DNA from 3 places in the Streptomyces sp. NPDC000878 genome. Region 1 is predicted to be linked to each of the others. Evidence: riboswitches for the same ligand, from Rfam matches in the RefSeq annotation. Region 1 holds a riboswitch; each other region holds the start of a gene.
What was found. A riboswitch is a leader RNA that binds a small molecule or an ion and turns the genes downstream of it on or off. The one in region 1 is predicted to bind cyclic di-AMP.
Positions count from the first base shown of each region.

Region 1 (9,423 bases):
TCGTCCACACCCTGCTGCAGAGCCCCACCGCCGCGCTCTGCCTCGGCCCGAATCCTGGAGTCACGCCATGACGGACATGGAAGAGAAGTTCCCCCGGGCCCTGTGGGTCCGGCTGATCATCTACATCGCGGTCGGGCACGTCTTCGCCGCCTTCATCTACCTGCTGTTCGAGGTGGGTGCGAAGCAGTAGCCCTGAGGGACGGCGGGCTCAGTCCAGGAGCCGCTCGCGCAGCCGCTCCCGTGTCTCCGGGGTGACGCCCAGCCCCTGTGCCAGATAGTTGTCGACGCTGCCCCAGGTCTCCTCGACCGTGTCCATGGCCGTCGTCAGATACTCGGGGCGGGTGCCGAACAACGGGTTGAGCAGCTCCAGGACCTCGGGGCTGTAGGCCTGGGCGTCGGAGCTGGTGCGGCGCACCCTGTAGCGGCGGTGCTGCGCGTTCGACTCCATGTAGTCGGCCACGATGGCGTCGCGCTCCACCCCGACGGCGAGCAGTGTCACCGCGATGGACAGACCCGCGCGGTCCTTGCCGGCCGCGCAGTGCATCAGGGCCGGGACACTGTCCTCGGCCAGCGCGTGCAGCATCCGGGAGTGCTCGGTCGTACGGTCCCGGATGATCTCGCGGTAGGAGTTGATCATCCGCTGCTCGCCCTTGCCGTCGGCCAGGAGGCTGCGCAGTTCGTCGAGACCGCCGTCCCGGACCATCTTCCAGAACTCCGTGCCGTGCGCCGGGTCGGACAGCGGGATGTTCACGTTGCGCACACCCGGCAGCTCGACGTCCTGCCCCTCCAGCCTGATGTCCGCCGCGTTGCGGAAGTCGAAGATCGTGTGCAGTCCGAGAGAGCCGAGGAACGCCGCGTCCTCGTCGGTCGCGTGCGCCAGATGACCACTGCGGAACAGCCGCCCGGGCGCCACCCGCCGGCCGTCCACGGTCGGCAGTCCGCCCACGTCACGGAAGTTTCGTACGCCACCCAGCTCGGGCTCGGTCGACGGGACCTGCTGCGTCACGGGGGCTCCCTCCCACACCGCCCCGCGGACGCTGCTCGTCGACGGGCGCGCTTCGACGATACGACATGCCTGCGCAGGCCAAGGAGTTTTCCACAGGCGTTGCCGTCGAGGGCCGTGACGCCGATGATGTTGAGACTTGGGCGTGCCTGTTCGGATCTGTGGGGACATGATGCTGGAAATCGCCGGAACCGGTCGTACGTGGCTTCTCTCGGGGCCCACGAGCAGTTACGCCGTCCATCTCACCGAGGACGACGAACTGCTGCATCTGCACTGGGGCCCGCGGATCGCCCTCGCCGACGCCGAGGCACTCACCGTCCGTCCGCTGCCGGACTACTGGCCCTTCGAGTCCCCGCTCGACGGCCGCGAGGAGTACCCGGTCGAGGGCGGCCCCCGCTTCGCCCGGCCCGCGCTGTCCGTGCGCACCGACGAGCGCAGGGGCACCGAATGGCGGTTCGAGGCGTACGAGGCGGAGGGGGACGAACTCCGGCTGACGTTCCGGGACACCGGACTGGTCATCACGCTCCACTACCGGATGCGCCACGACGTGGTGGAACGCTGGGTGACCCTCACCCATGACGCGCCCGACGGAACCGGCCCACTGGAGCTGCTCCGCGCGGACTCCGCCACCTGGACGCTCCCCGAGCGCGACGGCTGGCGCCTGTCCCAGTTGCACGGGCGCTGGGCCGCCGAGTCCCGGCTCGTGAGCACCGACCTCACCTACGGTGAGAAGGTCATCGGCAGCCGGCGCGGTCACACCGGGCACCAGCATCTGCCCTGGGTGGCGCTCGACACCGACGCGACCGAGGAGCGCGGCGAGGTGTACGCGTGCGCGCTCGGCTGGTCCGGGTCCTGGCGGATCGCCGTCGCCCAACTGCCCGACGCGCGCGTGCAGATCACCGGCGGCGCCGGATACGACGACTCGGGCCTGCTGCGCCTGGCGCCGGGCGAGTCCTTCACCACGCCCGTCTTCGCGGGGCTGTGGACGGACTCCGGGCACGGCGGGGCGAGCCGGTCGTGGCACACGTACCAGCGCGCGTTCGTCGTGCCGGACGCCGACCGGGACCGGCCCGTGCTCTACAACTCCTGGGAGGCCACGGAGTTCGACATCTCCGAGGAGCAGCAGAGGGTGCTGGCCCGGCGGGCCGCCGCGATCGGCGTCGAGCTGTTCGTCGTGGACGACGGCTGGTTCGGGGCCCGCACCAGCGACCGGGCCGGCCTCGGCGACTGGACGCCCAACCCGGACCGCTTCCCGGCGGGACTCAAGCCGCTCGCCGAGTACGTGCACGCCCTGGGGATGCAGTTCGGCATCTGGGTCGAGCCCGAGATGGTCAACCCGGACAGCGATCTGTACCGCGCGCACCCCGACTGGGTGCAGTTCCAACCGGGACGAAAGAGGACGGAGTTCCGCAATCAGCTCGTACTGAACCTGGCGCGCGAGGATGTCCGGCAGTACCTCTGGGAGCAGCTCGACGGGCTGCTCTCCAGTGCGCCGATCGACTATGTGAAGTGGGACTTCAACCGCTGCTTCACCGACGCCGGCTGGCCCGGCGAGGACTATCCGCAGCGCCTGTGGGTCGACCACGTCCACGGGCTGTACGCCCTGCTGGACCGGCTGCGGGCGGCCCACCCGGACGTCGCCTTCGAGTCCTGCTCGGGTGGCGGCGGCCGGATCGACCTCGGTGTCCTCGCCCGTACGGACCAGGTGTGGACCTCCGACAACACCGACCCGCTGGACCGGCTCGCCATCCAGGAGGGCTTCAGTCAGATCCATCCCGCGCGGGTCATGGCCGCCTGGGTCACCGACAGCCCGAACACCCAGCTCAACGGCCGGGTCAGCTCGTTGCGGTTCCGGTTCGTGAGCGCGATGGCCGGGGTGCTCGGCGTCGGCGGCGACCTCACCAAATGGACCGAGGAGGAGCTGGCCGAGGCAGGGGAGTGGGTGGGGCTGTACAAGGAGATCCGGCCCGTCGTGCAGCGCGGCGACCTCTACCGGCTGCGGCGGCCGACCGGTGGGCTGAGCGCGGTGCAGTACGTGCTCGGGGACGAGGCCGTCGTCCTGGCCTGGCTCCAGGCGCAGCACCACGGTGAGCCGCTCCCGGCGCTGCGGCTGCGCGGACTCGACCCCTCGGCGACGTACGAATGCCGCGAAACGGGCGAAGTCCACCGGGGTGCCGTGCTGTTGCACCACGGACTACGAACCGGGCTCAAGGGTGACCTGGATGCGGCAGTTCTCCGCCTGCGTCGCATCTGACACTTCTGCCCCATATGGCGCCTATGGTGTCTTCATTCCAACTCGCCTGGGAATAAAGGTTGCTGTGAATCGGGCGAGTGAGCAGCGTCATATTCGTGACCGTGTGTCGCCGTCATGTTCACGTAATTTAGGCGTGTTTTAAGGGAGTTCGAGGGGCGGAAAGATCCGTAATTCACGGACAGTGACCGGGAATTCTGGGGAGGACCACAGGAAACCCGTACACAGGGAACCCCAGGCTTGTTTCCGTGCGTCTTGGTCGCTTACGTTCGCCACCAATCCGGACGGACGCCCAATCCTGCCGCCGCCCGGAGCCCGCATCGAACACCCGACAACGGCAGGAGCGGGGGACCCACAGGTAGAACGCCTGTTCCGGTCTCTGGAACAGGCTTGGGGTTAAGTCACGTTCAGGCGTGGCCGGACATCTCCAGTCCGCACCCGACAGCTCACCTCGCAGGCGACGGAGAGGAATTCGTCATGCCCGCGAAGGGTAAGCACCGCCGTCCGAAGTCCCAGCGTTTCTCCCGCTCGATAGCCGCTGCCGGAACTGGCGGAGCGGCTCTCGCTCTGCCGCTTCTGGGAGCCACCGGCGCCCATGCGGCCACGGCGGAGTCCACCGCCCAGTCCGTGTCGTCGCTTTCGGAATCGGCCAAGTCCGTATCGGCCGAGTCCGTTTCCGCGAAGACGGAAAAGGCCGGAAAGGCCGCCGCTTCCACGTCTTCCGCCGCCAAGAAGGCGAGCGTCAGGATCTACTCGGTCCAGGCCGGCGACTACCTCTCGAAGATCGCCCAGGAGCAGAGCGTCAGCGGTGGCTGGCAGAAGCTCTACTCGGACAACCGGACCGCCATCGGCTCCGACCCGAGCCTGATCCACCCCGGTCTGAAGCTGACGATCGGCAAGAAGGCCGCGTCGACCTCTTCGCCTTCCTCGTCTTCTTCCTCGTCCTCGTCTTCGACGAAGTCCTCGTCGTCCTCGTCCTCCTCGAAGTCGACCCAGACGGAGACGTCCAAGCCGGCCGCCGAGAGTGCGACGGCCGACACCTCGACGACGACCGAGGCCGCCGACACCAGCAGCTCCGGCGGCTTCACCCTCCCCGTGGCCGGTGCCACCATCGGCACCGCCTACCACGTGTCGGGCAGCATGTGGTCCAGCGGCTACCACACGGGCGTCGACTTCGTCGTCCCGACCGGCACCTCCCTCAAGGCCGTCGGCGCCGGCACGGTCGTCTCCGCGGGCTGGGGCGGCGCGTACGGCAACCAGGTCGTCATCAAGCTCGCCGACGGCTACTACGCCCAGTACGCCCACCTCTCGCAGCTCTCCGTCTCGGCCGGCCAGACCGTGACCGAGGGACAGCAGGTCGGTCTCTCCGGTGCCACCGGCAACGTGACCGGACCGCACCTGCACTTCGAGATCCGCACCACCCCGGACTACGGCTCCGACGTGGACCCGGTCGCGTACCTCCGCTCGAAGGGTGTCGCCGTCGGCTGACACCGACACCTCACGAGGACAGCCGCCGAAGGCCGGACCCCGATCCCCGGGTCCGGCCTTCGGCATGTCCGTATGTGTGCCTTCATGATCGTCGCATTGCAGTCTTGTGGCGTGGGCCCGCGGAGCGTCGACAGGGCGAGAAGGTGGGGGCACAGTGAACTCCGTTGCTGCGCAAGCGCTTTCTACTCTCTCTGCGACTGTCTACGGAGGACCTGTGCATTCCAGTCGACGCCGAAGAACCGGCGCCGTCGTCGCCGCGATCCTGACGGCCGGGGCGCTCTCCGCGCCCGCCGGACACGCGGCCGAGCCCTCGCGCCGGGTGGTCGAGAACCTCGACCGAGGCCTGGTCGCCGTACCGTCCGGCAAGGGCACCTTCCTCAGCTGGCGGCTGCTCGGCACCGAGTACGCGCGCCATGGCAACGCGATCGCCTTCAACGTGTACAAGGGCGGACGCCGCCTGAACTCCGCGCCGATCGTCAAGTCCACGACGTACCAGGACAACAGCCGGGGCGCGGGTGCCTACAGTGTCCGGGCGATCGTCAACGGGCGTGAGCTGCGGCCGAGTTCGCCCCTCACCTTCGACAAGGGGTACGCGGAGATCCCCCTCGCCGCCGCCGACGGCTACACCGTGCAGCACGCCTGGCCCGGCGACCTCGACGGTGACGGACGCTATGAACTCGTCGTCAGCAGACTCTCCCAAACCCGGCACAGGCCCGACCTGTTGGAGGCGTACGCGCTCACCGGTGAGCGGCTGTGGCGGGTCGACCTGGGTCCCGGCTCCTACACCCAGGTCGGCGGAAACGGCGCCAACGACCCTGCTCCGGCGGCGATCAGCGGTTCCACGCCCATCGGCGGCTACCGCAACGACGACAACGTCACGGTGTACGACCTGGACGGCGACGGCAGGGCCGAGGTGCTCGTGCACACGGCCGACGGCACCACCTTCGCGGACGGTAGCGAGGTCACCGCCAACTCGCCTGCCAACCAGTTCATTTCGGTGATCGACGGCGCCACGGGAACCGAGCGCACCCGCCAGCCCGTGCCCGACGACCTGGTGGCCGACGGCCCGTCCGGCGGACACTTCGGCATCGCCTACCTCGACGGCGAACACCCCAGCCTGGTCACGAAGTTGGTCACCCGGGTAGGCGCCCGGCGCGGCGCGTTCCGGATCCTCATCCAGACCTGGGACTTCAACGGCCAGGATCTGACCAGGCGTTGGAAGTACGCGGTCCCGGCAGCGAGCGGCGCGACCAGCTTCCACCAGATCCGGACCGTCGACGTCGACCAGGACGGCCGGGACGAGATCGCCGACGGCAACTACGTGGTCAACAGCGACGGCACGCTCCGGTACGTCGTCGACGGCGCCGGACACGGCGACCGCTTCGACATCGCCGACCTCGATCCCGACCGCCCGGGTCTGGAGGGATTCGCCATCCAGCAGGCCGAGCTGGGCGTCGTACCGAAGTTCCCCTGGTACTACTACGACGCCGACACCGGTGAGCGCCTGGTGACCGGGCAGCACCCGGCGAGCTGGGAGAACGACACCGACATCGACGTCGGCCGGGGCAACGCCGCCGACATCGACCCCGGTCACCCCGGCTACGAGTACTGGACCTCCACCGCCGACGCCACCGCCCCCGGCGCGGGCGTCCGCAACGTCCAGGCCGGCAAGGTCTCCACGACCACCCCGAGCGTCAACTTCCGTATCTGGTGGGACGGCGACAAGGCCGCCGAACTCCTCGACTACACGCACGTGGAGAAGTGGGACCCGAAGACCGAGACGAGCACGCGGATCTTCGAGCCGTCGGGGGTCGTCTCCGGCCCGCGCAATGCGACCCCTTTCTACGGCGACCTGATCGGCGACTGGCGCGAGGAGATCCTCGCCGAGACCGCCGACCACACCGCACTGCGCCTCTACACGACCACCGAGCCGACGGCGACGCGCGTCTACACGCTCGCCCAGAACCCCGCGTACCGCCTCGGCTGGACCGTGCGCGGCTATCTCCAGTCGACGTACACGGACTACTACCTCGGCACCGAGACCCGCAGGGTGCCGAAGCCCTCGATCACGACCACCAAGGGAGCTGCCTCGTGACGACCACCCGTAGAGCCTTCGGAGCGCTGGCCGCAGGCGGGGCACTGGCAGCCCTCGCCCCGGCCGGCCCGGCGAGCGCCTCGCCGGGCCACCACCGACGCGGACGGCTCATCGCCCGGGACGACTTCCGGCACGGACTCGGCCAGTGGGCCGTCGAACTCGAGGACGGCGGCAGCGTCACGGCGGCCCGGGGAGTCCTGGAGGTCGACGTACCGAGCGGCGCGACGATCTGGTTCAAGCGGAAGCTCGCGGGCCCGTACGTCATCGAGTACACGGCGACGCCGGTCTCGGCGGGCGGGGTCAACGACCGTGTCTCCGACCTGAACAACTTCTGGAACGCCGTCGACGTCCGCTCACCGGACGACCTCTTCGCCACCCCTCGGGGCGGCGCCCTCGCCGAGTACGACTACCTGAAGACGTACTACGTCGGCTACGGCGCCAACACCAACACGACGACCCGGCTGCGCCGTTACGTCGGTGAGGCCGGCGTGCGCCCGCTGATCTACGATTACACGGAGCCGCTGCTGGTCCCGAACGAGCCGCATCGCGTCCGGATCGTCTCGGCCGGTTCGACGGTCCGCTGGTGGAACAAGGGACGGCTCGTCTTCGACTACAGCGACCCGGAGCCGTACACGAGCGGGCACTTCGCCTTCCGTACGACGTGGAGCCACTTCCGGATCACCGACTTCAGCGTCCGTGAGCTGCGTCTCCCTATTATTCCGGGTTGACCAATACTTGACGAGTGGCTTATCTCACCGCGAGTCAACCCTTTCCTACGGTCGCGTAGCTCACATCGGTAGGTGAATCATGGACCGATGTGGCAGACGATTCGAAGAATGACAGCAGAGCAGTGATCGGGTCGTACGTGGCGGTGGGGGACAGCTTCACCGAAGGCGTCGGCGATCCTGGCCCCGACGGGGCGTTCGTCGGCTGGGCCGATCGGTTCGCGGTACTGCTCGCGGACCGGCGCCCGGAGGGCGACTTCGGCTACACGAACCTCGCGGTACGCGGGAGGCTGCTCGACCAGATCGTGGCCGAGCAGCTTCCGCAGGCCAAGGACCTGGCGCCCGACATGGTCTCCTTCTGTGCGGGCGGCAACGACGTCATCCGGCCCGGCAGCGACCCCGACGAACTCGCCGAGCGCTTCGAGCGGGCGGTCGTCGACCTCACGTCGGCGGTCGGCACGGTCATGGTGACGACGGGCTTCGACACCCGTAACGTCCCGGTGCTGAAGCACATGCGCGGCAAGATCGCGACGTACAACGGACACATCCGGGCCATCGCCGACCGGTACGGCTGTCCGGTGCTCGACCTGTGGTCCCTGAAGACCATCCAGGACCGCCGGGCCTGGGACAGCGACCGGCTGCACCTCTCTCCCGAGGGGCACACGCGCGTGGCGCTGCGCGCGGGCCAGGTCCTCGGCCTGGAGATCCCGGCCGACCCGGACCAGCCCTGGCCGGTGCTGCCACCGCGGGGCACCTTCGAGATCCGCCGCGACGACGTCCACTGGGCACGGGAGCATCTGGTCCCGTGGATCGGGCGGCGGCTGCGGGGCGAGTCGTCGGGGGACCATGTGACGGCGAAGGGAAGTCTGTCGCCGGACGACATCAAGAGCCGGATCGAGTGGGTCGCGTGAAGTCCTTTAGCCCGTCCGGCGTTTGAGGACGAGGCCGTTCAGGCCGAAGCGGGGGTCTGGGGGCGGCAGCCCCCAGGTCCGGCGGCCACACCGACCTACCTGCCCGACGCCAACGCCGCGCGCTCCAGCCCCAGTTCCCCAGCCAGCGCCGCGTCCACCCACTGCTCGGCCCGCGCACGCGACACCCCCTCGTACGCCGTCATCTGGACCGCCAGCCCGTCCAGCAGCGCTGTGAGTCGCAGTGCCGTGCCCGTGGGGTCGGGGCACGTGAACTCGCCCGCGGCCACCCCCTCCGCGATGACCTCGGTGATCGCGGCCTTCCAGCGCCGGTCCAGGTCCCCGGCGACCTCCCGCAGCACGGGATCGCGCAGAGACACGGCCCACCCCTCGATCCACAGCCGCCAGCCCTTGGCCTGACCCGTCGGCGCGTACCAGCGCACCGCGGACCGCAGTCGGCGCAGGGCGGGGGAGCGGCGCCCGAGAAGCTTGGCCAGATGGGTGAGATCGGCCTCGGCCGCGTACCGGAACGCGGCGGCGACCAGCTTCTCCTTGGTCGAGAAGTGGTACAGCACCAGCGCGTTGCTCACCCCGAGGACGTCGGCCACGTCGGCGATCCTGACCGCCGCCACGCCCCGCGCCTCGATCTGCTCGATGGCGGCCCGCAGCAGATCCTCGCGCCGCTCGGCCACGCTCAACCGCACCCTTGCCACCCGGCCACAGTAATCCGTCACCGGACACGATGTCGGGGCAGGTCCGTCAATGCCTGTAAATCCCCGCCGATGTGGCCGGTTCGCAGGGCAGACCCCCAGGGCCCTCGGTCGCGCCGCCGGACACCGTCACCGATACCACCCGAACCGCTCCGCGATCACCGGCAGCCGCTCCTCGACGATCGCGTGCGCCGCCGCCCGGGGAGCCGTCCCGTCGGTCTCCGCGCGCGCGAGCACCTGGTC
Region 1 covers NZ_JBSFMT010000010.1:104,154-113,576, reverse strand. The annotation lists gene ACWDR4_RS12330 (helix-turn-helix domain-containing protein) at 1-71, shown strand, start outside; gene ACWDR4_RS12325 (DUF6126 family protein) at 68-190, shown strand; gene ACWDR4_RS12320 (tyrosine-protein phosphatase) at 209-1,006, opposite strand; gene ACWDR4_RS12315 (alpha-galactosidase) at 1,176-3,257, shown strand; cyclic di-AMP (ydaO/yuaA leader) riboswitch at 3,570-3,729, shown strand; gene ACWDR4_RS12310 (M23 family metallopeptidase) at 3,732-4,742, shown strand; gene ACWDR4_RS12305 (rhamnogalacturonan lyase family protein) at 4,957-6,837, shown strand; gene ACWDR4_RS12300 (DUF6250 domain-containing protein) at 6,834-7,565, shown strand; gene ACWDR4_RS12295 (SGNH/GDSL hydrolase family protein) at 7,688-8,473, shown strand; gene ACWDR4_RS12290 (TetR/AcrR family transcriptional regulator) at 8,569-9,183, opposite strand; gene ACWDR4_RS12285 (Glu/Leu/Phe/Val dehydrogenase dimerization domain-containing protein) at 9,310-9,423, opposite strand, start outside.

Region 2 (9,423 bases), on a different contig from region 1:
CGGTGCGCGGTGTCCCCGAGGAGCTGCGAGGCGGGCCCGGCGAGCCCGAAGGAGAGCACCGCTCCGGCCGCCGGGTCGATGACCGCCCGTACGACGGTGTCGACTCCCCGCGATGCCATCCCCTGCACGACGGGCCGCACCTCGTCCGGCTCCCCGAAGAGGTCGGTCAACTCGGCGTACGCCCGCCGCAGTTGCTCCTCGTCCGCGAGATCCAGGCGTACGCCGCCCAGGTCGGCGCGGTGGCGCAGGTGCGGGGCGGTGGCCTTGAGGGCGACGGGGTAACCGATGGTCCGCGCGGCGGCCACGGCGTCGTCGGGACTCAGCGCGGGGAGGGCCCTGCGCACCGGGATGCCGTACGTCCCGAGCAGCTCGCACGTCTCGTCCGTACCGAGGGTGAGCCCCTGCCCGCGCGCGAGGAGCCCGCCGATCAGCTCGGCGGCCCCCTTCTCGTCGATGTCCGCGTCGATGGACTCGGGCACCTTGCCGGGCTCGGCGGCCTCCCGCCGCCACTGCGCGTACTTCACGGCCTCGGAGAGGGCCCGGACGGCACGCTCGGCGGCGGGGTAGGCGGGGATGAGACGGGAGCAGGAGTCGGGGGAGGGTGGGGGCGGCGACGCCGGTGTCGGTGACACGGGTGCGGTGGGCGGCAGGCCTGGCCCCGCGGTGGGCGGCTGCCCCGGCCCCACGGCGAGCGGGCGGTCCGCCTCCTCGGTGGGCGGGCGTTCCGCAGGGCGGAGCCGCTGGGCACCGCCGGGTGCCGTGGAACCCGCCTGTGGTGCGGTGCTGGCGGCGGCCGACAGCGCCTCCGCAAGCCCGCCCAGCTCCACGTGCACCACCAGCACCGGCTTACCGGGAACCTCCGCCGCGGCCGACCGAAGCGCCTCGGCCAACGCGGCGTCCCGTGGGGGTCCCTCCCCCACCGTGGGGATCGCGGTCACGACCACCGCATCGCACCCCTCGTCCGCCAGCGCCTCCGACAGCGCCCGGCGGAAGTCCTCCGGCGACGCCCCCGTCGTCAGGTCCAGCGGCGCCGACGGCCGCAGCTCCTCGGAGAGGCACGCGTCGTACGTCAGCAGGCCCAGCGACTCCGAGTTCCCCAGAATCGCCACCCGCGGGCCGGCGGGCAGTGGCTGCCGGGCCAGCAGCAGCCCCGCGTCGACCAGTTCGGTGATCGTGTCCACCCGGATCACCCCGGCCTGCCGCAGCAGCGCGGACACCGTCGCGTGCGGCAGCCGCGTGGCCCGTACGGCATGCCCCTGGGGAGCGGCACCTCCGTGCCGCGTCCCCTGCACGACCACCAGCGGCTTCGCCGCCGCCGTGCGCCGCGCGAGGCGCGTGAACTTGCGCGGGTTGCCGATGGACTCGAGGTACATGAGGACGACATCGGTGTCCGGGTCGTCGTACCAGTACTGGAGTACGTCGTTGCCGGACACGTCGGCCCGGTTGCCGGAGGAGACGAACGTCGACACGCCCGTGACCCCGGTGACGCCTCCCCCGCGCCGGTGCAGCCGGGAGAGAAGTGCGATCCCGATGGCACCGGACTGCGCGAACAGGCCGATCCTGCCGGGCCTCGGCATCTCGGGGGCGAGCGACGCGTTCAGCCGGACGTCCTCGGCCGTGTTGATGACGCCGAAGGCGTTGGGGCCGATGATGCGCATCCCGTACGTGCGCGCGTGCCGTACGAGTTCGCGCTGCCGCTCCCGTCCCTCGGGGCCGCCGCTCTCGGCGTACCCGGCGGAGACCACGACGAGCCCCTGTACTCCGTGCTCTCCGCACTCGGCGACGACATCGGGGACGTACGCGGCCGGGACGGCGACCACCGCGAGGTCGACGGAGCCCTCGATCTCACGCACCGACCGGTGGGCCGGCACTCCGTCGATGTCCTTCTGCTCCTCCGGGAAGGCGCTGTTGACCGCGTACAGGTCACCGGTGAAACCGGCCTCCCTGATGTGGTCGAGGACGCTGCGGCCGACACCGCCGGGGGCGCGGCCGACGCCGATGACGGCCACGGCGCCCGGGACGAGCAGCCGCCGTACGGAACGTCCCTCGGCCCGCTGCTCCCGCGCGCGCTGGACGGCGAGCGAGCGGTCGGTGGGCTCCAGGTCGAACTCCAGGCGGACGACGCCGTCCTCGAAGCTGCGCTTCTGGGTGTACCCGGCGTCCGTGAACACCTTGATCATCTTGTTGTTGGCCGGCAGCACCTCGGCGGCGAAGCGGCGGATGTCGCGCTCGCGGGCGACGGCCGCGATGTGTTCGAGGAGGGCGGAGGCGACACCCCGGCCCTGGTGGGCGTCCTGCACCAGAAAGGCGACCTCGGCCTCGTGGGCGGGGCCGGACGCGGGCAGGCCGTCGGCATCAATGCGGTCATAGCGTACGGTGGCGATGAACTCGCCGCCGACCGTGGCCGCGAGCCCCACCCGGTCCACGAAGTCGTGGTGGGTGAAGCGGTGGACGTCCTTTGCGGACAGGCGCGGGTAGGGCGCGAAGAAGCGGTAGTACTTCGACTCGTCCGAAACCTGCTCGTAGAAGCTGACCAGCCGGTCGGCGTCGTCCGCGGTGATGGGCCGGATGCGCGCGGTGCCGCCGTCACGCAGCACGACGTCCGCCTCCCAGTGGGCGGGGTACTCGTGCCGGTCCGACGAGTTCTGCATGCGCCCCAGAGTACGGCTCGCGTCCGACAACGTCGCGAGGCAGTCTGTGGGGAACCGAAGTCGGGCCCAGGCCGGTGTCCGAACGCGGTTCCGGGACAGGTTTCCCCCTGCTTCCCGGCACGCTTCACGCTATGGAACAATGGTCTAGACAACCCTGAGAGCTGAAGGGCAGCATCACATGGCTGAGCGCCGCGTCAACGTCGGCTGGGCGGAGGGCCTCCACGCCCGCCCCGCCTCCATCTTCGTCCGTGCGGCCACGGCCGCCGGCGTCCCCATGACGATCGCCAAGGCCGACGGCAACCCCGTCAACGCGGCCTCCATGCTGGCGGTCCTCGGCCTGGGTGCCCAGGGCGGCGAGGAGATCGTCCTCGCTTCTGAGGCAGAGGGCGCCGACGCGGCACTCGACCGCCTGGCGAAGCTGGTGGCCGAGGGACTGGAAGAACTCCCCGAGACGGTCTGAGAAATTGAGGGCGGCGACAGCCGTCGCCCCAAAGGCGCCACCCGCACACGCGAAGGGCTCACCCGGAATTCCGGGTGAGCCCTTCGCGTTTATCGTTTACGGGCAGCAGAAATAATCCCCCGCGAATTCCACCCTCTTTGTATACGGCGCCCGTGTTAATGCCGCAGGCCCGTCATGTTTACGGGATGTTGCGAAGTCCTCACACGCTCCGGACGGTCTCCGTTGCCCGGAAAGCGCAGCCGGTGCGCGCCGGTCGCCCGCTCGGTGTGCAGTGCCGTGATCGCCCGCGCCCGCTCACTGTCACCGCGCGCCACGGCGTCCACGATCGCCCCGTGCTCGGTCCAGGACTCGACGGGGTTCGCCGGGGCCTCCACCGCGTACATCCACGCGATCTTGTGCCGGAGCTGGGTGAGCGTCGCGGTGAGGGCGTGGCTTCCGGAGGCCTGGGCGAGCGTCTCGTGGAACCAGCCGCCCAGGGAGCGCAGATCCTCACTATTGCCCCTCCTGGCCCGCTCCTGCCCCAGCCTGACCAGGCCGCGCAGCACCTTCAGATGGGCCTCGGTGCGCCGCTGGGCGGCCCGGGAGGCACCGAGCGGCTCCAGGAGCATGCGCATCTCCAGCAGGTCGGAGGCCTCCTGCTCGGTGGGTTCCGCGACGCACGCGCCCGCGTGCCGCCGGGTCACCACGAAGCCCTCGGCCTCCAGGGTGCGCAGGGCCTCGCGGACGGGGACGCGCGAGACGCCGTACCGGCGCGCGAGCAGTTCCTCGGTGAGCCGGCTGCCGCGCTCGTAGACACCGGCGACGATGTCGTCCCGGATCGCCGTGCATACCGAGTGCGCCGGAATACGCATGTCCGACCTCCGCTTTAATCCCCGTGAAACGTCGACGATTGACGTGTGTTCAGTGACTCTATTGCAGAGAACCGGAATTTCCGACGGCAGGCCGGAATCCAGGGATATTTTTTGGACACAGGGCCACCGGAAACGCCGAAAGCCCCGACTCGGGGAGCCGGGGCGACGACAAGAGATGCGGGCGGTTGTCAGACGTTCACACCGTGCGAGCGGAGGTAGGCGACGGGGTCCATGTCCGAGCCGTACTCCGGGGTCGTACGGGCCTCGAAGTGGAGGTGCGCACCGGTGACGTTGCCGGTGGCCCCGGAGAGACCTATCTGCTGGCCCGGGGTGACCGTCTGCCCGACGGACACGTTGATGGACGACAGATGACCGTACTGAGTGTACGTACCATCAATCATCTTGATCACGATGTTGTTGCCGTAGGAGCCGCCCCAGCCTGCCTCGACGACGGTGCCGGAGCCCACCGCGTGGACGGTGGTGCCGGACGCGGCGTGGAAGTCGATGCCGGTGTGGTTGCCGGAGGACCAGACGGCGCCGCCCGCCTTGTAGCCGGTGGAGATGTACGAGCCGGAGATCGGGGTGACGAAGGTGTTGAGGCGCTTGCGCTCGACCTCGCGGGCGGCGCGGGCCTCCGCCTCGCGTGCCTCCTTGACCCGCTCCTCCGCCTCCTTCTTCGCGGCGGCCAGGGCCCGCTTCTCGGCGGCGGCCTTCTCTGCGGCCTGCTCCTGGGCCGCGGCCTGCGCGTCGATCTGGTCGGCGAGCGACTCGCCGATGGAGATCACCGGGGTGAGGCCGGTCTGCTCGACCGCGGACTCCGCGGCGAGCGCCGGGGCGGCGAGGCTGCCGACGGCGCCGGTGGTGGCGAGGGCCGCGACGCCGGCCGCGCGGACGGTCGTACGGGTGACAAGGCTGGGGCGGCGGGGACGACGGTGCTTCCCGGTGGCGCGGGTGAACGCCATGTAGTGGCTGGTCCTTTCCTTCCTTCTCGCCTACCGGGTTAGCTGACGGGTTCGGAGCAGGAAGGTCTCCTACGGACCCCCTCGCTGGGCGCGCGGGCGTCCGATTCACCCCAGGGACTGCACAGTGTGGGTCCCCGGCTCCCCTGGCTCGCGCCATGTGGGGACTCGGCGATGACTGTCCGGGTGCCGCGGCTGCGGCGCACTGCGTGACGGACAGCCGGACCGACGCTAAGCCGCACAACTTTCAATCAACAAACCGATCACGGGTTTTGTAGCGTATGCCACAGGGCAGACGGTCAACCTCTCCATCAATACGGGCAACTTGCACATCAATATGGACAAGAGGGGCCCGGTGACGCTTCCGTCACCGGGCCCCTGTCGTGTACGCGGGTGCCGTTACTCGGCGGGTACGACGGTCACTTCGCCGATACCGAGGGCCCGGACGGGCTCCTCGATCGTCGCCGCGTCGCCGACGAGGACCGTCACCAGCCGGTCCACCGGGAAGGCGTTCACGGCCGCCGCCGTGGCCTCCACGGTGCCGGTGGCGGCGAGCTGCCGGTACAGCGTGGCCTGGTAGTCGTCAGGCAGGTGCTGCTCCACCTGGTCGGCCAGCGTGCTCGCCACGGCCGCCGCAGTTTCGTACTTGAGCGGAGCGACGCCCACCAGGTTCTGCACCGCGACATCACGCTCGGCGTCTGTGAGCCCCTCGGCCGCGAGCGTGCGCAGCACCTTCCACAGGTCCTCCAGGGCGGGACCGGTGTTCGGGGTGTCGACGGAGCCGCTGATGGCGAGCAGCGCGGCGCCCGAACCGTCCGGGGCCGAGCGCAGGACCTGGCCGAACGCCCGCACACCGTAGGTGTAGCCCTTCTCCTCGCGCAGAACGCGGTCCAGGCGGGAGGTGAGGGTGCCGCCGAGGCAGTACGTGCCGAGGACCTGGGCGGCCCAGACGCGGTCGTGCCGGTCGGCGCCGACGCGGCCGATGAGCAGCTGGGTCTGTACGGCGCCCGGGCGGTCCACGATGACGACCCGGCCGGTGTCGTCGGCGGTCACCGGCGGCACGGGCCGCGGTTCGGCCGTCGAGCCGGTCCACTCCCCCAGGGTGTCGCCGAGCAGCGCGTCCAGGTCGACACCGGTGAGGTCGCCGACGACCACGGCGGTGGCCGTGGCGGGGCGGACATGCCTCTCGTAGAAGGCCCGTACGGCCGCGGAGTCGATCTTCGCGACCGTCTCCTCGGTGCCCTGGCGCGGACGCGACATGCGCGAGGTCTCCGGGAACAGCTCCTTGTAGAGCTGCTTGGCGGAGCGGCGGGCCGGGTTGGCCGTCTCGTGCGGGATCTCGTCGAGCCGGTTGCGCACCAGCCGCTCGATCTCGCTGTCCGCGAACGCGGGTGCCCTGAGGGCGTCGGCCAGCAGACCGAGCGCCTTGGGGAGCCGCGACACGGGGACTTCGAGGCTGAGGCGTACGCAGGGGTGGTCGGCGTGCGCGTCGAGGGTGGCGCCGCAGCGCTCCAGTTCGGCGGCGAACTCCTCGGCGGAGTGCTTGTCGGTGCCTTCGGAGAAGGCCCTGGCCATGATCGTGGCCACGCCGTCGAGACCGGCCGGCTCGGCCTCCAGGGGAGCGTCGACGAGTACCTCGACGGCGACGATCTGCTGGCCGGGGCGGTGGCAGCGCAGGACGGTCAGGCCGTTGCCGAGCGTGCCGCGTCCGGGGGCCGGGAAGGCCCAGGGCCTGGCCTCGCCCGCCTGGGGCTGGGGGTGGAACTCCATCGTGGCGAGCCCGGTCACTTGGCCGCCTCCTCGGTGTCGGTGGCGTTGTCGGCGGTCAGGGGCTCGTAGACGAGCACCGCGCGGTTGTCGGGGCGCAGCCGGTCCTTGGCGGCCTGCTGGACCTCCTCGGCGGTCACCTCCAGCACGCGCTGGACGGCGGTCAGCGCGAGCTGCGGGTCACCGAACAGCACGGCGAAGCGGCACAGTTCGTCGGCGCGGCCCGCGACCGTGCCGAGGCGGTCCAGCCACTCGCGCTCCAACTGCGCCTGGGCGCGCTCCATTTCCTCGGCCGTGGGGCCCTCGGCGGCGAACCGGGCGAGTTCCTCGTCGACGGCGGCCTCGATGACCGGCACCTCGACGTCCGCGGAGGTCTTCACGTCCAGCCAGCCCAGCGAGGGCGCTCCGGCCAGCCGCAGCAGACCGAACCCGGCCGCAACGGCCGTACGGTCCCGCCGTACGAGCCGGTTGTAGAGCCGGGAGGACTCGCCGCCGCCGAGGACGGTGAGCGCCAGGTCGGCCGCGTCGCACGCGCGCGTGCCGTCCTCCGGGAGCCGGTAGGCGGCCATCAACGCGCGCGCGGGGACCTCCTCCACGACGACCTCGCGCAGCTGCTCGCCGATGACGTCGGGGAGGGCGCCGGAGCGCGGCGCGGGCTTGCCGTCGTGCCCGGCGATGGAGCCGAAGTACTTCTCGACCCAGGCGAGTGTCTCCTCGGGGTCGATGTCCCCGACGACCGACAGGACGGCGTTGTTGGGCGCGTAGTACGTGCGGAAGAACGCCCGCGCGTCCTCCAGGGTCGCCGCGTCCAGGTCCGCCATCGAGCCGATCGGCGTGTGGTGGTAGGGGTGGCCCTCCGGGTAGGCGAGGGCGGTCAGCTTCTCGAACGCCGTCCCGTAGGGGACGTTGTCGTAGCGCTGGCGGCGCTCGTTCTTGACGACGTCCCGCTGGTTCTCCATGGACTCGTCGTCGAGGGCCGCGAGCAGCGAGCCCATGCGGTCGGCCTCCAGCCAGAGGGCCAGCTCCAGCTGGTGGGTGGGCATGGTCTCGAAGTAGTTGGTGCGCTCGAAGCTGGTGGTGCCGTTGAGCGAGCCGCCCGCGCCCTGGACCAGTTCGAAGTGGCCGTTGCCCTTCACCTGGCCCGAGCCCTGGAACATCAGGTGCTCGAAGAGGTGAGCCAGGCCCGTACGGCCCTTGACCTCGTGGCGTGACCCGACGTCGTACCAGAGGCACACCGCCGCGACCGGGGTCAGGTGGTCCTCGGAGAGCACCACGCGCAGCCCGTTGGCGAGGCGGTGCTCTGTCGCTGTCAGGCCGCCGGAGCCTGCCTCGGCTGTGGCCGTGTGACCCATGGGCATGTACGTCCCTTCGATCGCGGATGCGGTTGTTGCAACCGCTGATTTCCTGCCGGTCCTGCCACTGTATGCAAGCGTGTGGAGTGCTGGCGAAGTTCCCGGCGGACGTACGCCGAGAGCGAGATTCCCCGGCTCCGGGGCGGTACGTTTCAGCAACGTCGCCCACCACCGAACACCGCCGCAGGCACGGGCCTTGGTCCGCGTTGTCAGTGCGGCAGTCCACAATGGTCCGCGTCAGATCCCGTTCACGTCTCAGCAAGAGTGAAGCGCCCCGTAGGCGAACGACCAGGAAACAGAAGGAGCCGGCAGCGATGGCCCGCCGCAGCACGAAGACCCCGCCGCCCGATGACTTCGAGGAGCGGATCCTCGACATCGACGTCGTCGACGAGATGCAGGGCTCCTTCCTCGAGTACGCGTACTCGGTCATCTACTCCCGAGCCCTGCCCGATGCCCGCGACGGCCTCAAACCGGTACACCGTCGCATCGTCTACCAGATGAACGAGATGGGCCTGCGCCCCGACCGCGGCTATGTGAAGTGCGCCCGCGTCGTGGGCGAGGTCATGGGTAAGCTGCACCCCCACGGCGACTCGTCGATCTACGACGCCCTGGTGCGGCTCGCCCAGCCGTTCTCCATGCGTGTGCCGCTGGTCGACGGCCACGGCAACTTCGGTTCGCTGGGCAACGACGACCCGCCGGCCGCCATGCGGTACACCGAGGCCCGGATGGCCGACGCGACGTCCCTGATGACGGAGTCGATCGAAGAGGACACGGTCGACTTCGCGCCCAACTACGACGGCCAGGAGCAGGAACCGGTGGCGCTGCCCGCCGCCTTCCCGAACCTGCTGGTGAACGGCGCGTCGGGCATCGCCGTCGGTATGGCCACCAACATGCCGCCGCACAACCTCGGCGAGGTCATCTCGGCCGCCCGTCACCTGATCCGCTACCCGAACGCGGACCTCGACACGCTGATGCGGCACGTCCCGGGCCCCGACCTGCCCACCGGCGGCCGGATCGTCGGCCTCGCCGGCATCAGGGACGCGTACGAGACGGGCCGTGGCACGTTCAAGATCCGCGCCACGGTGGCGGTGGAGAACGTGACGCCGCGCCGTATGGGCCTGGTCGTCACCGAACTGCCCTTCACCGTCGGCCCGGAGAAGGTGATCGCCAAGATCAAGGACCTGGTCGGTTCGAAGAAGCTCCAGGGCATCGCCGACGTCAAGGACCTCACCGACCGCAACCACGGCCTGCGTCTCGTCATCGAGATCAAGAACGGCTTCGTGCCGGAAGCCGTCCTGGAACAGCTCTACAAGCTGACGCCGATGGAGGAGTCCTTCGGCATCAACAACGTGGCGCTGGTGGACGGCCAGCCCCTCACGCTCG
Region 2 covers NZ_JBSFMT010000023.1:19,512-28,934, forward strand. The annotation lists gene ACWDR4_RS21580 (bifunctional acetate--CoA ligase family protein/GNAT family N-acetyltransferase) at 1-2,651, opposite strand, end outside; gene ACWDR4_RS21585 (HPr family phosphocarrier protein) at 2,830-3,111, shown strand; gene ACWDR4_RS21590 (GntR family transcriptional regulator) at 3,267-3,962, opposite strand; gene ACWDR4_RS21595 (M23 family metallopeptidase) at 4,151-4,924, opposite strand; cyclic di-AMP (ydaO/yuaA leader) riboswitch at 4,938-5,105, opposite strand; gene ACWDR4_RS21600 (M16 family metallopeptidase) at 5,321-6,709, opposite strand; gene ACWDR4_RS21605 (M16 family metallopeptidase) at 6,706-8,046, opposite strand; gene ACWDR4_RS21610 (DNA gyrase/topoisomerase IV subunit A) at 8,355-9,423, shown strand, end outside.
Region 2: another riboswitch for cyclic di-AMP. It lies ahead of ACWDR4_RS21595 (M23 family metallopeptidase); the one in region 1 lies ahead of ACWDR4_RS12310 (M23 family metallopeptidase).

Region 3 (9,423 bases), on a different contig from region 1:
AGCTGGAAGGCGACCCCGAGCCGCTCCCCGTACTGGGTGAGCACATCCACGACACTGTCGTCGGCGCCGGACATCATCGCCCCGAACCGGCAGGCCACGGCCACCAGCGACCCGGTCTTCCCGCCCAGCACATCCAGATAGTGCTCGACAGGGTCCCGCCCGTCGGACGGCCCCGCCGTCTCCAGGATCTGCCCGGTCACCAGCCGCTCGAACGCCTCCGCCTGCACCCGCACCGCCTCGGGCCCGAGGTCGGCGAGGATGTGCGAGGCGCGCGCGAAGAGAAAGTCGCCGGTCAGGACCGCGACGGAGTTCCCCCAGCGCGTGTTGGCGCTGGGCACCCCGCGCCGCACCTCGGCCTCGTCCATGACGTCGTCGTGGTACAGCGTCGCGAGGTGGGTCAGCTCCACTACCACCGCCGACGGGACGATCCCCGGCGCGTGCCGGTCCCCGAACTGCGAGGCGAGCATCACGAGCAACGGCCGGAACCGCTTCCCGCCGGCCCGTACGAGGTGCTGCGCGGCCTCCGTGATGAAGGGCACCTCGCTCTTGGTGGCTTCGAGCAACCCTTCCTCGACAGCCGCCAATCCGGCCTGGACATCGGCTTCGAGAGCCTGGTCCCGCACGCTCAGCCCGAACGGCCCGACGACGGTCACGAGGGATCTCCTGTCTGCTGGTGTCTACTGGCGGTCACACGGTGTGTCGATAGGTCGCTGCCATCACTCAAGTCAGCGTATCCGGTCACGTTTCGATCACCACGAGCGCCCGCCCGTCCAGGCCAGGCGGTATCGGATCACGACCGGAATGTTTTTGATCAGCCCATAAGTATGGACATTCATAAACATCCCGCGCCCCACCAGTGACACCCGCGACCGCACGCGCGCATACGCCACCACCTCCCTGACGGCACCCGTCGTACCCGTCGCTACGACAACGACGCGCATCGCACGAGAGGTTCCGCCCTCCCGACGGACACACCCGCAAGAAGCATAAAAACCCTAAAACCCCCCATTAACGCCACCCATCCTGCCCACATCACGACTACCCCCACCCCGTGATTCGAGTCACTCCAAAACCCGGCCCCCACCACCCCCTCCCCACAAACTCCCCATTCGCAAAAGGCAAGTTGCTTCCCACCCACTCCGCACCACCGCCCGTTTTGTCCCCAACGTGCGCCCCAAATGACCAAGTCCTCTGCTTCCGCCCCTTGTTCCACCCGTGTGCTCTCGCATACGTTCTCGCCACGCCGGGCGGATCGCCGAATCCTGCCACCGCCCGCAGAGCACCATCCCCACCCACCCACATGTGACTCACGCAGGCAGGAGCGGGGGACCCAGGTAAGCCGCCGGTCCGGGCACGACGCCGGAGCGGCTAGGGGTGAAGCCGCGCGCGGACAACGCGCCCGGCCGGGCATCTCCCGCCCGAACCCGACAGCTCACCTCGCAGGCGTCGGAGAGGACTCACCATGCCCGCACGAGGTCAGCACAACCGCGCGAGAACCACCCGCCGCCCGCTCACGCTCCCGCGCACACTCGCCATCACAGGAACGGCCGCCGCAGCCCTGGCCTTCCCCTTCCTGACCGCGACAACGGCATCAGCCGCACCGTCGTCCGTCTCGTCCGTCTCGTCCGTCTCCTCGGTGACGAACTACGCGAACAACCTGGACGGCTGGATCCGCGAATCGCTCGACGTCATGGCGCAGAACGGAATCCCGGGAACGTACGACGGCATCTACCGCAACATCATCCGCGAGTCGTCGGGCAACCCGTACGCCATCAACAACTGGGACTCGAACGCGGCAGCCGGCACCCCCTCAAAGGGCCTCCTCCAGGTCATCGACCCGACCTTCGCCGCCTACCACGTCCCCGGCACCTCGTACGACCCCTACGACCCGATCGCGAACATCACCGCGGCCTGCAACTACGCGGCGGCGCGATACGGCTCGATAGACAACGTGTACGGCGCCTACTAGGCCGGCCCGCCCTCACCGCCACGCCCGGTCCGCATTCCCGTTCCCGTCCCCGCCTCCGAACAACCGCTCCAGCACGGCCGCGATCCCGTCGTCCTCGTTCGAGAGGGTGACCTCGTCCGCCACGGCCTTGAGTTCGGGATGGGCGTTGGCCATGGCCACTCCGTGGGCCGCCCAGTCGAACATCGGGATGTCGTTGGGCATGTCGCCGAAGGCGATGGTGGCGGACGCGGCCAGTCCTAGATACTCGGCGGCCAGCGCGAGCCCCATCGCCTTGGTGATGCCGCATGGCTGGAGTTCGACGGTGCCCGGCCCCGACATGGTGACGGTCGCGAGCGAACCGACCGCTCCACGCGCCGCCGACGCCAACTCGTCGTCGGACAGGGACGGGTGACGCAGCAACACCTTGCTGATGGGCGCGGCCCACAGGTCGTCCCGGTGCGGCACCCGTACGGCGGGCAGCGTCGGGTGCGGCATCAGGTACCCGGGTTCGATGAGCGTCAGCCCGTCGACACCGTCCTGATCCACGGCGGCGTACACCTGCCCGACCTCGGCCTCGATCTTGCCGAGCGCGGTCTCGGCCAGCTCCTGGTCCAGGGTCACCGACCACAGCAGACGGTCCGCGCCGGCGTCGTACACCTGCGCGCCCTGTCCGCACACCGCGAGCCCCCCGGCCCCGAGGTCGTCGAGCAGCGGCCGGACTCTCGGCGCCGGCCGTCCCGTCACCACCAGGTGCTGGGCGCCGGCGGCCATGGCGCGCGCCAGCGCGGTCCGCGACCGGTCGGAGAGCGTGTCGTCGGCACGCAGGAGCGTTCCGTCCAGGTCCGTGGCGATAAGTGCGTATGAGGTGGGAGCGGCCATGATCCAGAGAATACGGATCGTTCGGCACATCGGTCTCCGCCCGAACCGGACGACGTTCGGCATCCCGGCGGCAACAGCCCTGTCGCGAGCCCCAACTCCCGCCCCGGGAAGGCACGAACAGCTCGAAAACGCGGTCCCAACCCGTTGTCGCCTGCCCCGTCCACGCCCTACCCGTGCGCAGCCGCCAGATGACCCACCAGCCGCGGTGACGCGAACTCCGTACCGCACACGAACCGCATCACCGGCCCGTACGAGGCAGCCGCCGGCAACCCCGTGAAGTACAGCCCGGGTACGGAGGACACGTACCCGGCACCGAGCCTCGGCGTCCCCCGGCTCACCGCCAGCTCCGTACGCAGCTCGTGCCCGAGGAAGTCCATCGCGGCGATGTCGACGCGGTAGCCGGTCGCGGCTATGACGTGGTCGGCCGACAACTCTCGTGTACGGCCGCCCAGATCCTCCACGGTCAGCACCGGCCGCCGACCGGCGGAGCCCCCCGCAGCCCCGGTGATCCCCATGTTCCCCGTGCCCTCCGTCGCCCCCGTGCCCTCCGTCGCCCCCGTGGCCCCCGTGGCCCCGACGATCCGCGCGACCTCGCTCACCTGCACCTTCCCCTCGAACCGGTCGCGCAGCCACCACGCCCCGAGGGGTCCGAGGACCCGGCGGACCAGATAGTGGCGGGCCTGGGCCGGGAGGTGGCGGTAGGGGTGCGGGTAGTAGGTGAGGGCCCAGAGCGACCACGCGTTGCCGAACGGCGACTCGGGCCGCAGCCTGGGCTGCCGCCAAGGGGGCGCACCGAAGGCGACACGACTCCGCCCCCGCGACACCACCCGTACCCGCGCCCCCGCCTCCGCCGCCAGCGCCGCCGTCTCCAGCGCGGACTGGCCCGCACCGACGACGATCAGCTCCCGGCCCGCGAACCGGCCCAGGTCATGGTGCTGCGAACTGTGGGACACCGGACCCGTGGGCGAGGGCCCGTCCGGCGCGGCGCCGGCCAGCTCCGGGGGCAGATGCGCGAGCCCCGACAGGCCCGTCGCCACCACGACCGCCCGCGCGGTGAACAACTCGCCCGAATCCAGCTTGAGTTCGAAGCCACCGCCGCCACCGCCACCGCCGTCGCCCGCGCCCTTGTGCTGCCGCCGGTCCACGGACACCACCCGCACCCGCTCCAACTCGGGCACGAGCCGCTGCTGGAACCACTCGCCGTACGCGACGAAGGTCTCCACCGGGACGATGTCCTCGTCCGTGACCAACCGGCGTATCCCCGCCGCGTCGCAGTAGTCGACCAGCGTGTGGCCCCGCTGCGGGGCGTCGATGCTGGAGGCCGCCGGCGTCGACTTCAGGAGCATCCCGGCGGGCATGTGGTCCCGCCAGCTCACCATGGGCTCGCCGAACACTCTCACCGGAATGCCACGCGCCCGCAGATGCGCGGCGGTCGACAGACCGAACGGTCCCGCACCGATTACCGCTACCGGATGATTCACGAAGTCCCCTCCCCAGGACGCTGCTTCGCCACTTCGCGTTGCTCTGCTGCCACCGTCCGACCGGTCGGCAGGTTGTCGTCACTACGCCTTGCCGCCGCGACGGCCGGCCCGCCACAGCTGATACAGATGCTTCGCGCCCGGCCGTACGAAGCGGGCGAGCATCGTGAGGAACGGCAGCGGGTCGTCACCCGCGAGCCAGGCCAGTTCCGTCCCGCTCGCCCGGGTCGGTGCGTGCGGCGTCGTGTAGCCGCTGCGCCGGTAGGCGAGGAGGGCGGGCAGGTCGATGTTCTCCACGATGTACCGGTGCCCGGCGCGCTGTTCCCCCTCCGGAACGGTGCGCCCGGTCAGATCGAGATGCATGGCCCGGACGACGTCCACCCCCGGCTCGCTCTCGAAGAGCCGGAACTGGGCGCCCATCCGCGGGTTGAAGTCGAGGAGCTTGTACTGTCCGTCGCGCCGGTCGAAGCGCAGGTCGAGGTCGATGATTCCGGTGAAGCCGATCTGTTTGATGAAACGTGCGGCAAGGTCCGCGAGTTCCGGATTGTCGACGACGTACGCATTTGCCGTCATTCCCGCGTGCGGCGGCCAGGAACGGACCTTCACGCCCGTGAACAACGCGCGCGGGTTCGAGTCCGCGTCGAAGTAGGCGTGCACGATCCAGTCCTCGGCCTCCTCCCGGGGCAGATACTCCTGAAGGATCACGCCGGGACGCTCACCCCAGTCACGGGCCAGGGACAGCAGCGCCTCCCGACTCGCGATGCGCGTAGTGCCGTTGACGGCGGGCCGGGCGCGCCGCACGAACGCCTCCCGGTTCTTGGCCACCAACGGGAACCGGGCCGTCCGCGCGAACCGCTCGATCTCGTCGTACGACTGCGGAAAGGCGGCGGCCGGGGTCGGTATGCCGTGCTCCACGCACAACTCGTGCAGCCCCTGCTTGCTGGCCAGCCGACGCGGCAGCCCCGCCTCCACGCGCGGAAAGAGAAACGCGCCCCCGAGTTCCTCCTGCCGCTCGGCGATCAGTACGGCCGCCTCCTCGTCCGTGGGAACGAGGACAGCGGGACGCCCGATCCGCCGCCCGATCCGCAGCAACCCCTCGACGAGCCGGTCGGGTTCCTCGGTCCCGGTGGTCGGCCAGACGAACGCGCGCCGCAGATAACGCGAGGAGGCCGCGGGCGTGTAACGGTCCTCGGTGATCGCATACATCGGAACGCCCAGCCGTCCCAGACTGCGGATGGCCCCGACGCCTCCGTGGTGCAGCGGATAGTCACCGAACTTCACGATCAGCGCCGGCACGGCATGGTCAGCCGAAAACGGCACAGTGCTGCTCCTGGCCACGGGTCCCCCCACGTGTCCCCCTTACGGACCGGACCCACCCCGTCCGTGTCCCCCCAAAGGACGCTAAGCCGGAATCACCCGCTCCGGACAAGGCCTATCCGGACATTACGAACTCTTTAGACACTGGGGACACTGCCCCGAGCCCGCAACTCACCCGTAACCTGTGGCGCGACCACATGGCCACACGGCACGACACACGAGAGCGAGGCAGCACCCATGCCCCCCTTCGATGTCCCCGAGGGCGACCCCTTCGGCCCGCACAACCTCCCCTACGGCGTGTTCTCCCCGGCGGGCTCCACGGACCGCCGGGTCGGCGTCCGGCTCGGCGACCACGTCCTGGACGCGGGCGCCGCAGCCGCCGCGCTCGGCTCCCCCTATGTCTCCGTACTGGCCCGCCCGACCCTCAACCCCCTTCTCGCCGCGGGTCCCACGACCTGGTCCGACATCCGACGCGCCCTCACCGCCTGGGTCACCGTCCCGTCCCACCAGGACACCATCGCCCCGCTCCTCCACCCCCTCTCCTCGGTGAGCCTGCACCTCCCCTTCGAGGTCGCGGACTACGTCGACTTCTACGCCTCCGAGAACCACGCCCGGAACGTCGGCCAGATCTTCCGCCCCGACGCCGCGGACTCCCTGACCCCCAACTGGAAGCACCTGCCGATCGGTTACCACGGCCGCTCGGGCACGGTCGTCGTCTCCGGCACGGAGGTCGTACGTCCGTCGGGCCAGCGCAAGGCCCCCACCGACCCGGCCCCGCTCTTCGGCCCGTCGGTACGCCTGGACATCGAGGCGGAGGTGGGCTTCGTGGTGGGCACACCGTCGCCCATGGGCAGCGCCGTGCCCCTGTCGGCCTTCCGGGACCACGTCTTCGGCCTCTGCCTGCTGAACGACTGGTCCGCCCGCGACCTCCAGGCCTGGGAGTACGTCCCGCTGGGCCCGTTCCTGGGCAAGTCCTTCGCCACGTCCGTCTCGGCGTGGATCACCCCGCTGGACGCCTTGGAGGACGCCCGGGTCGCCCCGCCCGCCCGCACGCACCCCCTGCTCCCCTACCTCGACGACGCCGAGGACGAGCCCGGCGGCTACGACCTGCGTATCTCCGTCGCCGTGAACGGCCACACCATCTCCGAGCCCCCCTTCTCCACGATGTACTGGACGGCCGCCCAGCAACTCGCCCACATGACCGTCAACGGTGCCTCCCTCCGCACCGGCGACCTCTACGGCTCGGGCACAGTCAGCGGCCCCACCGAACGCGAACGCGGCTCCCTCCTCGAACTCACCTGGAACGGCACCGACCCCCTCGAACTCCCCACCGGCAAGCGCACCTTCCTGGAGGACGGCGACGAGGTCACCCTCACCGCCTGGGCCCCGGGTCCGGGTGGCACCCGCGTAGGCCTCGGCGAGGTGACGGGCAGGATCACGTCGGCGAGCTGAGCGAGGCGCCCGGAGCAGCAGGTCCGGAGCAGCGGGCGGGGCAACGGACAAGCAGGCAACGGGCCAGGTCGTCGGTCCGGTCCGGCGCCGACCGGGAGGACACCGACGCGCCCCGGCCCCGCCCCGCCGCCCCGGTCCCTCCCCCTCTGTCCAGCCCCTACATCCAGTCCTCCGGCTCGGGTTCCATCTCCATCTCGGGCCAGTCGTCCGGCCCCAACTGCTCGGCCCGCGCCCCGGATCCCGTACCCCTGCCGCTGTCACTGCCCATGGAGCCGGAGGCGGACTTGGAGCCAGGCTCAGTAACCGCCTCCGAGACCTGCGCCGCCGCCCCGGACACCGGCGGCGCCCCGCCCAGCGCCGAAAGCGCCCCCAACACGCCCTCCCCGTACGTGGCGAGCTTCTTCTCGCCCACCCCGCTGATTCCGCCCAGCTCCGCCACCGACCCTGGCCAGACGCTGACGATCTCCCGGAGCGTGGCGTCGTGGAAGATGACGTACGCCGGAACGCCCTGCTCGCGAGCCTGTTCGGCGCGCCAGGCACGCAGGGCCTCGAACGCCGGCTGCAGTTCCTCGGGCAACGCGACAGCCGCCGCCTTCGCCTTCTTCTCACTCCGGCCGCCACCGGCCGCCGACCGTGCGGTCGCCGCCTTCTTCGGCTCCTTGCGCAGCGGCACCTCCCGCTCGCGCCCCAGCACGGCACCACTCGTCTCGGTCAGCACCAGCGTGCCGTACTCGCCCTCGACCGCGAGCAGCCCCTGGGCCAGCAACTGCCGTACGACACCGCGCCATTCGCCCTCGGCCAGTTCCTCTCCGATGCCGAACACGGAGAGCTGGTCGTGGTCGAACTGGATCACCTTCGCCGTGCGCCGCCCCAGCAGGATGTCGACGATCTGCATCGCGCCGAACTTCTGCCGCCGCTCACGCTCCAGCCGCCAGACCGTGGACAGCACCTTCTGCGCGGCGACCGTGCCGTCCCAGGTCTCCGGCGGGGTCAGGCAGGTGTCGCAGTTGCCGCAGCCGCCCGGCACCGGGTCCTGGCCGAAGTAGACGAGCAGCTGCCCGCGCCGGCACTCCACCGTCTCGCACAGCGCCAGCATCGCGTCCAGGTGCGCCTGCGCGCGGCGCCGGAAAGCCTCGTCGCCCTCGCTGCCCTGGATCATCTTGCGCTGTTGTATGACGTCGTTCAGTCCGTAGGCCATCCAGGCCGTGGACGGCAGTCCGTCACGGCCGGCGCGGCCCGTCTCCTGGTAGTAGCCCTCGACCGACTTGGGCAGGTCGAGGTGGGCCACGAACCGGACGTCCGGCTTGTCGATGCCCATCCCGAAGGCGATGGTCGCCACCACGACGAGGCCGTCCTCGCGCAGGAAGCGCGACTGGTTCGCCGCGCGGGTGCCCGAGTCCAGGCCCGCGTGGTACGGCACCGCCCGGACGCCGTGCGCGGCGAGGAACTCCGCCGTGCGCTCCACGGAGTTGCGCGAGAGGCAGTAGACGATGCCCGCGTCGCCGTCGTGCTCCTCCTTCAGGAAGGTCAGCAGCTGCTTCTTGGGGTCGGCCTTGGGCACGATGCGGTACTGGATGTTGGGCCGGTCGAAGCTCGCCACGAAGTGACGGGCGTCCGGCATGCCCAGGCGCTGGGTGATCTCCTGGTGCGTCGCATGCGTGGCCGTCGCCGTGAGCGCGATCCGCGGGACGTCCGGCCAGCGCTCGCCCAGCAGCGACAGCGCCAGGTAGTCGGGCCGGAAGTCATGTCCCCACTGCGAGACGCAGTGCGCCTCGTCGATGGCGAAGACAGCGATCTTCCCCCGGGAGAGCAGATCCAGGGTCGACTCCAGCCGCAGCCGCTCCGGCGCCAGGTACAGGAGGTCCAGCTCACCGGCCAGGAACTCGGCCTCCACCGCCCGCCGCTCGCCGAAGTCCTGCGTGGAGTTCATGAACCCGGCCCGCACACCGAGTGCCCGCAGCGCGTCCACCTGGTCCTGCATCAGCGCGATGAGGGGCGAGACGACGATCCCCGTACCCGGTCTGACCAGGGACGGAATCTGGTAGCAGAGCGACTTGCCACCGCCGGTCGGCATGAGGACGACGGCGTCCCCGCCTGCCACCACATGCTCGATGACCGCCGCCTGCTCGCCGCGGAAGGAGTCGTACCCGAAGACCCGGTGCAGCGTGGCCAGCGCCTCGCTGTCCGCCGCCCCGGCCGCCGATCCGACGACCGTGCCCGGACCCTCGCCCGCTTCCGTCATCACACCCGACCCGCCCATCACGCTCATCGCGCTCATCGTCGTGTCCCCCGTACGTCGCGCCTCGACCACTGCGTCCACCATAGGGGCCCGCACCGACAGCCCCGGAG
Region 3 covers NZ_JBSFMT010000071.1:47,085-56,507, reverse strand. The annotation lists gene ACWDR4_RS40320 (polyprenyl synthetase family protein) at 1-653, opposite strand, end outside; cyclic di-AMP (ydaO/yuaA leader) riboswitch at 1,301-1,461, shown strand; gene ACWDR4_RS40315 (transglycosylase SLT domain-containing protein) at 1,463-1,969, shown strand; gene ACWDR4_RS40310 (HAD family hydrolase) at 1,982-2,827, opposite strand; gene ACWDR4_RS40305 (FAD-dependent oxidoreductase) at 2,995-4,308, opposite strand; gene ACWDR4_RS40300 (carboxylate--amine ligase) at 4,390-5,625, opposite strand; gene fahA (fumarylacetoacetase) at 5,860-7,074, shown strand; gene recQ (DNA helicase RecQ) at 7,232-9,334, opposite strand.
Region 3: another riboswitch for cyclic di-AMP. It lies ahead of ACWDR4_RS40315 (transglycosylase SLT domain-containing protein); the one in region 1 lies ahead of ACWDR4_RS12310 (M23 family metallopeptidase).